3 regions of the Lysinibacillus sp. FJAT-14222 genome follow, and region 2 is predicted to be linked to each of the others. Evidence: riboswitches for the same ligand, from Rfam matches in the RefSeq annotation. Region 2 holds a riboswitch; each other region holds the start of a gene.
The links. Region 2 has a riboswitch for S-adenosylmethionine ahead of AN161_RS09250 (O-acetylhomoserine aminocarboxypropyltransferase/cysteine synthase family protein). Riboswitches for the same ligand answer to the same signal wherever they lie in the genome.
Positions count from the first base shown of each region.

Region 1: another riboswitch for S-adenosylmethionine. It lies ahead of metA (homoserine O-succinyltransferase); the one in region 2 lies ahead of AN161_RS09250 (O-acetylhomoserine aminocarboxypropyltransferase/cysteine synthase family protein).
Region 3: another riboswitch for S-adenosylmethionine. It lies ahead of AN161_RS13350 (bifunctional homocysteine S-methyltransferase/methylenetetrahydrofolate reductase); the one in region 2 lies ahead of AN161_RS09250 (O-acetylhomoserine aminocarboxypropyltransferase/cysteine synthase family protein).

Region 1 is NZ_LIYL01000012.1:3,429-6,710, reverse strand. Features, by position in the region: gene AN161_RS27370 (endospore germination permease) at 1-740, shown strand, start outside; gene metA (homoserine O-succinyltransferase) at 820-1,755, opposite strand; SAM riboswitch class I at 1,929-2,039, opposite strand; gene AN161_RS28615 (hypothetical protein) at 2,131-2,343, shown strand; gene AN161_RS05880 (nucleotide excision repair endonuclease) at 2,336-2,710, shown strand; gene AN161_RS05875 (TrmB family transcriptional regulator) at 2,774-3,282, opposite strand, start outside.
Region 2 is NZ_LIYL01000019.1:50,038-53,319, forward strand. Features, by position in the region: gene AN161_RS09250 (O-acetylhomoserine aminocarboxypropyltransferase/cysteine synthase family protein) at 158-1,459, opposite strand; SAM riboswitch class I at 1,577-1,690, opposite strand; gene AN161_RS09255 (glycerol-3-phosphate acyltransferase) at 2,019-2,651, shown strand; gene AN161_RS09260 (DASS family sodium-coupled anion symporter) at 2,841-3,282, shown strand, end outside.
Region 3 is NZ_LIYL01000025.1:53,701-56,982, forward strand. Features, by position in the region: gene AN161_RS13345 (protoporphyrinogen oxidase) at 1-828, shown strand, start outside; SAM riboswitch class I at 954-1,053, shown strand; gene AN161_RS13350 (bifunctional homocysteine S-methyltransferase/methylenetetrahydrofolate reductase) at 1,146-2,993, shown strand; gene metH (methionine synthase) at 2,986-3,282, shown strand, end outside.

The sequences.
Region 1 (3,282 bases), on a different contig from region 2:
TCGCGAAGATTCGCAAAATTAATGGTAATCAAGAAAATACTACACAATGTAATAGTAGTACACAAAATGAAAGTGGTAGTAATAACGGAAATGCTTCTCAAAGTGATAGTAATAGTAATAGCGAAAATGCCTCACAAAGTGACAGTAGTAGCAAAAATGGAAATTCTTCTCAGAGTCAAAGTAGCAACAATGGCGGAAATGCTTCTCAAAGTGAAATTAGTAGCAATAGCGAAAATACTTCTCAAAATGAAAGTAGCAGCAATAGCGGAAATGCTTCTCAAAGTAATAGTAGTAGCAATAGCGAAAATGCCTCACAAAGTGACAGTAGTAGCAATAGCGAAAATTCTGCTCAATGTCAAAATAGCAGTAATGGCGGAAATGCTTCTCAAAGTGAAATTAGTAACAATAACGAAAATTCTGCTCAAAGTGAAAGTAGCAGTAATGGCGGAAATTCTACTCAAAATGAAAGTAACTGCAAGAGCGAAAATACTTCTCAAAATGAAAGTAACAGCAATGGCGGAAATGCTTCTCAAAATGAAAGTAGCAGCAATAGCGGAAATGCTTCTCAAAGTGAAAGTAGTAGCAATAACGAAAACGCTTCTCAAAGTGAAAGTAGCAGTAATGGCGAAAATTCTACTCAAAATAAAAGTGAAAACGATGCCGGCAGTGCTACACAGAATGATAGCGATACTGGAAATACTCCAAACAGTGATAAAAATAAAGATTCGTCGGAAAATTAATAACATAATGAAGTTAAAAATGATGACCTTGAAGTTATTAAGGTCATCATTTTTTCTTTACAATTGCTATTGAACAGCATTAAATATGATATTCAATTTGATCAACAAAATCCCATTCGTATGGTGTTTCTTGATAAACATAGTAATTCAACCAATTCGAGAATAATAAATGCGTATGGGCACGCCACGTATTAATTGGTTCATTTCCTGGATCATCATTTGGGAAGTAATTCACTGGTACATTAATATCTAATCCTTTCGCGACATCCCGACTATATTCATCAGCTAAAGTTGTCGCATCATATTCAAGGTGGCCGGTAATCATGATATTTTTATTGTCCTTAGATTGCACAATAAAAACACCAGCATCTTCTGAATAAGAGAGTAATCGTAAATCAGGATGGTTGCGTACTTCCTCAATAGAAACAGATGTAAAACGAGAATGTGGAGCTGTAAATAAATCACTGAAACCACGTACTAAATCCACTGTTAAATCCGTAATGACATGAGAATATACACCTGAGCATTTAGCAGGAAGCTCAATTTTGCCGATACCGTAATGATGATATAACGCTGCCTGTGCACCCCAACATATATGAAGGACCGATGTTACATTTTTCTTGGACCAATCCATAATTTCTGAAATTTCCTGCCAGTAGTTCACGTCCTCAAAAGCCATTTTTTCAACTGGCGCTCCCGTTATAATCATACCATCATAGCGGCGATGGCGAATTTGATGAAAGGTCGTGTAAAATAACTGTAAGTGTGATTTACTGACATTTTTCGATTCGTGCGTAGCTGTATTTAAAAATGTAATATTGACTTGTAACGGTGTATTACCAAGTAAACGTAGTAATTGCAGTTCTGTTTTCTCTTTTTCCGGCATTAGATTGAAAATTAATATATTTAACGGACGAATTTGCTGAGTTTTCGCTCTGTCCTCTTCCATTACGAAGATTTTTTCCTCACGTAAATGTTCTCCAGCTGGTAAGTTTTTCGGAATATTAATTGGCATCTTGCATTCCCCTCTCTTTTGTTTCTCTCTTTCTAACATCAATTTGTGCCTTAGTATCAATGCGCGGCCTTGCGCAAAGTTCATAAAGTCTTTAATCGATTATTAAACGATAAAATTAAAAAATCCCCCTCATTCCATTTGAGATAGAATGAGAAGGATTTTTATCACGTTCACTCTTATCTCTCAAAGGACAAATCCTTTGCTGGAATTAGCACCTTTCTAACTTTTGTTAGAGGTTGCTGAAGCGTCATCGGGCCAAATCCCTTAGCTTCTCTTGATAAGATTATTTAATTAAAAAGAATTGTAACATGAACAATTAAGAATATCAATAATACATAGAATATTTTGTTATTAACATGCATGGCATTTTGTAATTTGTTCAACACTAATCTTGGAGAGACGCATTGTTTATCTAGCGAAAGCGAAGCGTCAGCTACAAATCTTTTCTGTGCGAAAGCGAAGCGTCAGCTACAAATCTTTTTTGCGCGACAGCGGCAATTACGACAATGCGAAATTGATGGAAAACATGCAGTACTTATGTTAACATATACCTTTAGTAACAGAGAGGAACGTGAAAAGTTTGATTAAAATTGAATTTCCAAAACCAGATTTAGTGATTCGCCAACGCGAGCAAGATTTAAAGCCAGGTGATGTGCCAATCACACCTTACCATGGTTTTATCGACTTCCATAAAATCACGCGTGAAAACGGTGGTATTTTCTTATTCTATAACGAAGAGAACGAACTATTATTTGTCGGTAAAGCACGTAAAATTCGTCAACGTATTAAAAAGCATTTTGAGGACAATGTTTCACCGTTGAAAAATCATCGTGATGAAATTTTCAAAATTGAAGTGTATGAAGTAGAAGATCCAATGGAACGTGAAATTTACGAAACTTACGCGATCAATACATTCCGCGCTAAATACAATGTTGATAAAGTATTTTATTCATAAGACGACAGTCGCTGTTTAACAAAAAAAAGAATCTGCTTAGAGCAGATTCTTTTTTTAATGCCTTTACTCCAAGAAAAATGCTTTACGTTCTTTAGTAATCCATTCTTCAAGCTCCTTATCATCACGCTTTAACAGTCGATTGACAAGGACGTCATGCCATATATAATCCTCTAGTAAATAAATATGAACTGGGTCATTTGTAATAAAAGCCGTTTCCTGATTTGACGGTGAGTGGCCATAAATCATTTTCTGACCATCTACAGATAAAATAAACCAATGAGGCGTGGAAGATTTTCTCGTATATTGTGTTATGCGGTGCCGGTCAATAGATGCCTCATTTTCCTCCACAAACAGTGTAATTCCACGAACTGGAACATGCTCAGACACCTCATGAATATCTTCTCGTAATGCTTCATACATATCTTCCCACATCGATAATATGACTTTTTTCTCCGCTTTTTTTAATAATGACTGACAATAATTGACGATTGCCTCTTTTCCTTTTAGCGTGACAACCTTATGCTCCGCTTCCTGCTCTTTTACCTCTAATTTTTCTAATTGATCACTAATTG
Region 2 (3,282 bases):
GGTGCGCAACATTAACGGACATATTGCGTATATGCAAGGCGCTTCTCCAAGCAAGCATAGATCCCCTGTCTACTTCTCGTGCCGACTTTTTTCGGGAGTAGTCATAACCGATTAGATTTCTATTTATGTCGAACGGAAATTTCTTTAATTTTATTTATTAAGCTTCTACTTTTTGCTGTGAAGCTGTTACTTGTTCAATAGCTTGTTCTAAATCTGCAATAATGTCTTCCACTGCCTCTAAACCGATGGATAAGCGAATGAGCGACTCGGTTACGCCAGTTTGGATTAACTCCTCAGCTGATAGTTGCTGATGTGTAGTAGATGCTGGATGGATAATTAATGATTTAGCATCCCCTACATTTGCTACGTGCGAGAATAATTTCACACTATCGATTAATTTACGCCCTGCTTCACGTCCACCTTTAATACCAAATGTAAGCACTGAACCGAAGCCATTTCTCAAATATTTTTTTGCTAAATCATGAGTAGGGAAATCTTCTAAGCCATTGTAATTTACATATTCCACAGATGGGTGGTTTCGTAAATATTCAGCTACCGCTAACGCATTTTCATTGTGTTTAGGAATACGCAAATGAAGCGTTTCTAAACCTTGTAATAAATTAAATGCTGCATCTGGACTTAATGTTGGACCGAAGTCGCGTAGTAATTGCACTCGCAGTTTTGTGGCAAATGCAGCCGCTGCTGTGTCAATACCATAACGCAAACCATGATAAGAAGCATCTGGTTCAGTAAAGCCTGGGAAACGTCCACGAGTCCAATCAAACTTCCCTGCGTCTACGACAACGCCGCCTAAAGTTGTACCATGGCCTCCAATCCATTTTGTTGCGGAATGAACGACGATATCGGCACCGAAGTCAATTGGTGTTGAGCCATAAGGTGAAGCAAATGTGCTATCAATAATTAATGGCAAGCCGTTTTCATGTGCTATATTCGCTACTGCCTCAATGTCTAGCACTTTTAAACTTGGGTTACCGTAAATTTCAGCGAACACCGCTTTTGTTTTATCCGTAATAGCTGCTTTGAAATTTTCTGGATTTGTTTCGTCTACAAAAATTGTTTTAATACCGTAGTTTGGTAGTGTGTTTGCCAATAAATTATAAGTACCTCCGTATAAAGAGCTACCTGCAACAATTTCATCCCCTGCCCCAGCAAGGTTTAAAATTGAAAATGCAATAGCTGCTGCACCAGATGAAAGTGCTACCGCTGCTGTACCGCCTTCTAATAAAGCGACGCGTTTTTCAAAAACATCTACAGTTGGGTTTGTAATACGTGTGTAAATATTGCCCGCTTCCTCTAAAGCAAAAAGACGTTGCGCATGAGCTGTGTCTTTAAAAACGAAAGCTGTTGAGCGATATACGGGTACTGTGCGAGATCCTGTTACCGGGTCTGGCTCTTGGCCACCATGTAACAGCAATGTTTCTGGTTTAAAATTTGTCATTGTCTACCTCCAAATGGTTACTTTTTTACGATGGTACCGGAGATGAGGAGGATTTTTTCTGTAGAAAACAAAAACCCCCTTCAGCTAAGAAGAGGGTTGCGGTTGCAAGTTTTCCTCCCCTTATCTGCCAGATCCAAGTAAGAATCTGTAGGAATTAGCACCTTAGCAAGTTCGTCACTTACTGGTTGCCGGGCATCATAGGGCCTATCCCTCCGCCGCTCTTGATAAGAGTATGAGATTCAATTTCCATCGTTGTTACACAGTATAAACATAGACTTTTTTTCTGTCAACAATAAAATTTTATTTTTTCCGAAACTTCTGTCTGCTTTTTTACGTAAAACGAACGCATACACTATTTTAGTATCTATTGGTTTACCACCAAAAGTTGGGTTGATTTCCGTTCCGACTGGGCGCTTTGTTGCTGTCGCTTCGCTTTCGCACAGATCCCAAGGAGTCGCCCAGTCTCCACTCCAATCAACTTATATGCAATGACATACGTTTTAAAGTGTTAGCCCTAAATTTTGGTGATGATCCTATTTATTTTGAAAGGAGAACTTTTATGTTAAAAGCCGTTATCATTTTTCTTCTTGTTGGTTATTTAATTGGTTGTATTCACGGCTCTAAAGTTGCTCAGTTTTTATCCGGGGTAGATTTAAAAAAGACTGGTCATGGCAATGCAGGTGCATCCAATGCAACACTTTCCCTTGGATGGAAATACGGCGTATTAGTTGCACTTATCGATATTGGTAAAGGCGTAGCAGCTATTATCAGTGCCCATATCTATCTAGCAGATGCAACACATTTAACAGAAATACAAGTTTGGCTCTTAACCTATATCATAGCTGCTGGTGTCATTCTTGGTCATAATTTCCCATTCCATATGGGCTTCAATGGCGGTAAAGGAACTGCATCAATCATAGGGATATTACTTGCAATCGATTGGAAAATTGGTTTATTTGCACTCATTTTATTTGTTCTTTTGTCCTTCACGACGAATTATCTAATTGTCGGTGTACTTGAATTTTATCTTGTTTTTTGTACAGCAACATATTTATGGATTCCTGGAGTAGGCCCGACAATTATAGCCCTACTACTTTTAGGAATAGCGATCATTTTGCATATCGAAAATATACAACGCTTAATTCAGGGAACTGAGCCTAAAGTAACTTCTGCATTCAAGAAAAAGAAATAATATTACTTTGGATATTTTTGTCTTTTCTATGACCATATATTTTCTCGTAACCGCCTATTATCGCTATAAATAGAGAGTATTTCACATACTGGTTTTTTTTACAATAAATATACAAATTACTTTCTTAAAAAAGCATCTTACTAGCCGATGTTATAGAAAATTGTAGTCATGTAGAAAGGATGAAAAAGTATGTCTACTTCTGAACAAGCAAAACCAAAACGTAATTTGAAGCCGCTCTGGATTGGATTAGCCTTCGCTTTACTAATCATCATTACTTTTTTACCTAACAACGGCGATTTACCTGTAGCTGGACAACGAGCTCTAGCCATCTTAGCTTTCGCAGTCATTCTTTGGGTTACTGAAGCAGTATCCTACCCCGTTAGCTCAGCCATGATTATTGCTCTTGTTACAATTTTACTAGGTTTAGCTCCATCAATGGAAGATCCAGCGACAGTGCTAGGAACATCAGATGCGTTAAAATTGGCATTAAGTGGATTTAGTAACTCTGCTGTTGCACTAGTAGCCGCTGCTCTTTTCCTAGCAGCAGCCATGCAAATTACCAATTTACATAAACGTCTTGCGCTATGGATACTGTCACTAGTAGGGACAAAAACGAAAGCCATTGTATTTG
Region 3 (3,282 bases), on a different contig from region 2:
TATCTAATCGATTACAAAAATGATTTCGGTAGTATTATTAAAGGTTTCGATGCAAACAGGGAACAATTTGTGCAAGCTGCAAATAAAAAATTTATTTCCTTTAAAAATGGTTTATCATCACTAATTGATCGACTTGAAGAAACATTAACGGATGTAGAAATTATTAAGGGAATTGCCACTACTAGTGTTAAAAAGCAGGAGAATCAATACTCCGTTACATTAGCAAACGGTAAAATGATTGAAGCAAATCATGTTGTATTGGCACTTCCGAATGAATCGGTACAAAGCATATTGCAGGATGAATCTTTGAACCGCTATTTTGAACAATTCAATACTGCCTCCGCAATTACGATTTATTTAGGATTTGATGTACCCGATAATAGATTACCTGCAGATGGAACAGGCTATATTGTGTCACATAATTCGGATGTTATATGTAATGCAGCAACTTGGACAAGTCGCAAGTGGAAGCACACCTCAGCAGAAGGGAAATTACTTGTGCGACTTTTTTATAAGAGCATTAACCCTGAGTATGAGAGATTACGTTTAATGACAGATGAAGAGTTGGCAGCTGTTGCCCTAGAGGATGTAAGAAAAAGCTTGGGGATTGAGGAAAAACCAACTGTTGTTGATGTGACAAAATGGATCGACCAAATGCCGAAGTATGACTTGGCACATCGTGAAGCGTTGCAAGGTCTAGTACAAGAGCTTGAGAAAAACTATCCAAATCTATCAATAGCGGGATGCTCTTATTTTGGAGTAGGCATAGGTGCTTGTATTCAAAATGGTAAAAAAATTGGTGAGGAGCTTGCTGGAAAACTATCGTAATTGTTTGATTTAAAGCAAAATATAGTATTTCAGGTGGAAATTATCCTCTGTTCAGTGAAATAGTCTTGACTCAATCGTTCGTTAACGATATGATTCTTTTAATTATTTAAAAAATTCATACTACATTCTTATCAAGAGAAGCTGAGGGACTGGCCCTATGAAGCTTCAGCAACCAACTTATTGTCAGGTGCTAAATCCAGAAGACCATTGTGTCGAAGATGAGAAGGAAAAACAATTACGAAACGACGTAAAAGCCTTCTTTTTTTTTGAAAGAAGGCTTTTTTTATTTTAAAGATAAGGGAAGCGAGGCTAGTTTTATGGGATTGCTTGAAAAGTTAAAAACGCATGTTCTTACAGCAGATGGTGCAATTGGTACAGTATTATACGGCTATGGCTTGGAGTACTGTCATGAAGAAATGAATGTTCATAGACCTGAATTAATTGAAAAGATTCATAGAGAATATATAGCAGCTGGAGCCGATATTATTCAAACGAACACTTACGGAGCTAATGCCATAAAGTTAGCCCGCTATGGATTAGAATCACGTGTGCAGCAGTTTAATGAAGCCGCTATGACGATTGCCAAACGAGCAGCGGCAGATGGTGGACAATTTGTCTTGGGTACTATTGGGGGGATCCGTGGTATTCGAAAGAGTGACGCAACATTAGAGGAAATTTTAGCAACGGTTGAAGAGCAAGCAACTGTTTTACTTGCAGGAGTTCCAGACGGCCTTTTACTTGAAACATATTATGATTTTGAAGAGCTAACAGCAACTTTGACAATGCTACGAGCTAAAACAACATTACCGATTATTGCTCAAGTTTCTATGCATGAACCAGGAGTTTTGCAAAATGGAATGAGTTTAAATAACGCTTTACATGAACTTGAAGCGCTAGGTGCTGATATCGTAGGTGTTAACTGTCGCTTAGGTCCTCACCATACTATACAAGCATTTGAAGGTGTAGAGCTTCCTGAAAAGGCATTTATGTCAACGTATCCGAACGCATCTCTTCTTGATTTGGAGGATGGCCGTGTTGTTTATGAATCAGAAGCAGATTATTTTGGTCGAGCAGCTGTAGAGCTTCGAGATCAGGGGGTACGTTTAATCGGTGGCTGCTGTGGTACGACACCGAAGCATATTGCCGCGGCGAAAAAATACTTAGAGGAGCTATCTCCAGTAGAGGAAAAGCACGCGAAGCCAGAAAAAGTAGAGGTTGTACGTGAGGCAGAGCCACCAAATTATGAGCCATTACATGTAAAAGTAAAACGTGAACGCTCAGTTATAGTGGAGTTAGATACACCAAGACATTTAGAAATTGAAGGCTTTATTGAAGGTGCCCAAAAATTATATGAAGCAGGCGCAGATGTAGTCATGATGGCTGATAATTCACTTGCATCCCCAAGAATTAGTAATGTTGCAATGGGTGCCTTACTAAAAGAAACACATGGGGTACGCCCGTTGACACATATAACATGCCGAGATCGTAATTTAATTGGTCTTCAATCACATTTAATGGGATTAAATGCACTAGGCATTCATGATATTTTAGCAGTTACTGGAGATCCGACAAAGGTAGGCGATTTCCCAGGGGCGACTAGCGTTTATGACGTATCTTCAATGGAGCTAATCCAGTTAATAAAACAGTTAAATGAAGGAGTATCATTCTCAGGGAAACCTCTTCGTAAAAAGGCGAATTTCTCTGTAGCGGCTGCGTTTAATCCCAATGTACGTGTATTAGACCGAGCTGTAGCACGATTAGAAAAGAAGATTGAGCATGGGGCAGATTATTTTATTTCACAGCCTGTTTATTCAAAGGAAAAAATCGTGGAAATTTACGAGGCGACAAAGCATTTAGAAACACCAATTTATCTAGGCATTATGCCAGTAACGAGCTATAAAAGTGCGGAGTTCTTACATCATGAAGTGCCGGGCATCAAACTATCTGATGATGCGTTAGCCCGCATGAAGGCTTGTGGTGATGATAAAGAACGCGCAACACTAGAAGGAATTGCAATTGCCAAGGAGTTAGTAGAAGTAGCAGCGGAATATTTCAATGGTATTTACCTCATCACACCATTTTTGCGCTATGATATGACACTAGAATTGATGGAATTTATTGAGCAATTGGATGAACAGAAAAAAGGGGTAAGTATAAATGGCTAAGCACTTGATTGAAGAACAATTAGAAAAACGAATTTTAATTCTTGATGGCGCAATGGGTACAATGCTACAAAATGAAAATTTATCAGCAGAGGATTTTGGCGGCGAGGAATATGATGGCTGTAATGAAAATCTTGTGCTAACTAGACCAGATGTGCTTGAAAAAATTCATGGAAAATATTTAGAGGCTGGAGCAGATATTATTTGTACAAATACATTTGGAAGTACTCCACTTGTATTAAATGAATATGATCTTGGTACGAAAGCAGAAGAGATTAATAAACGCGCTGTA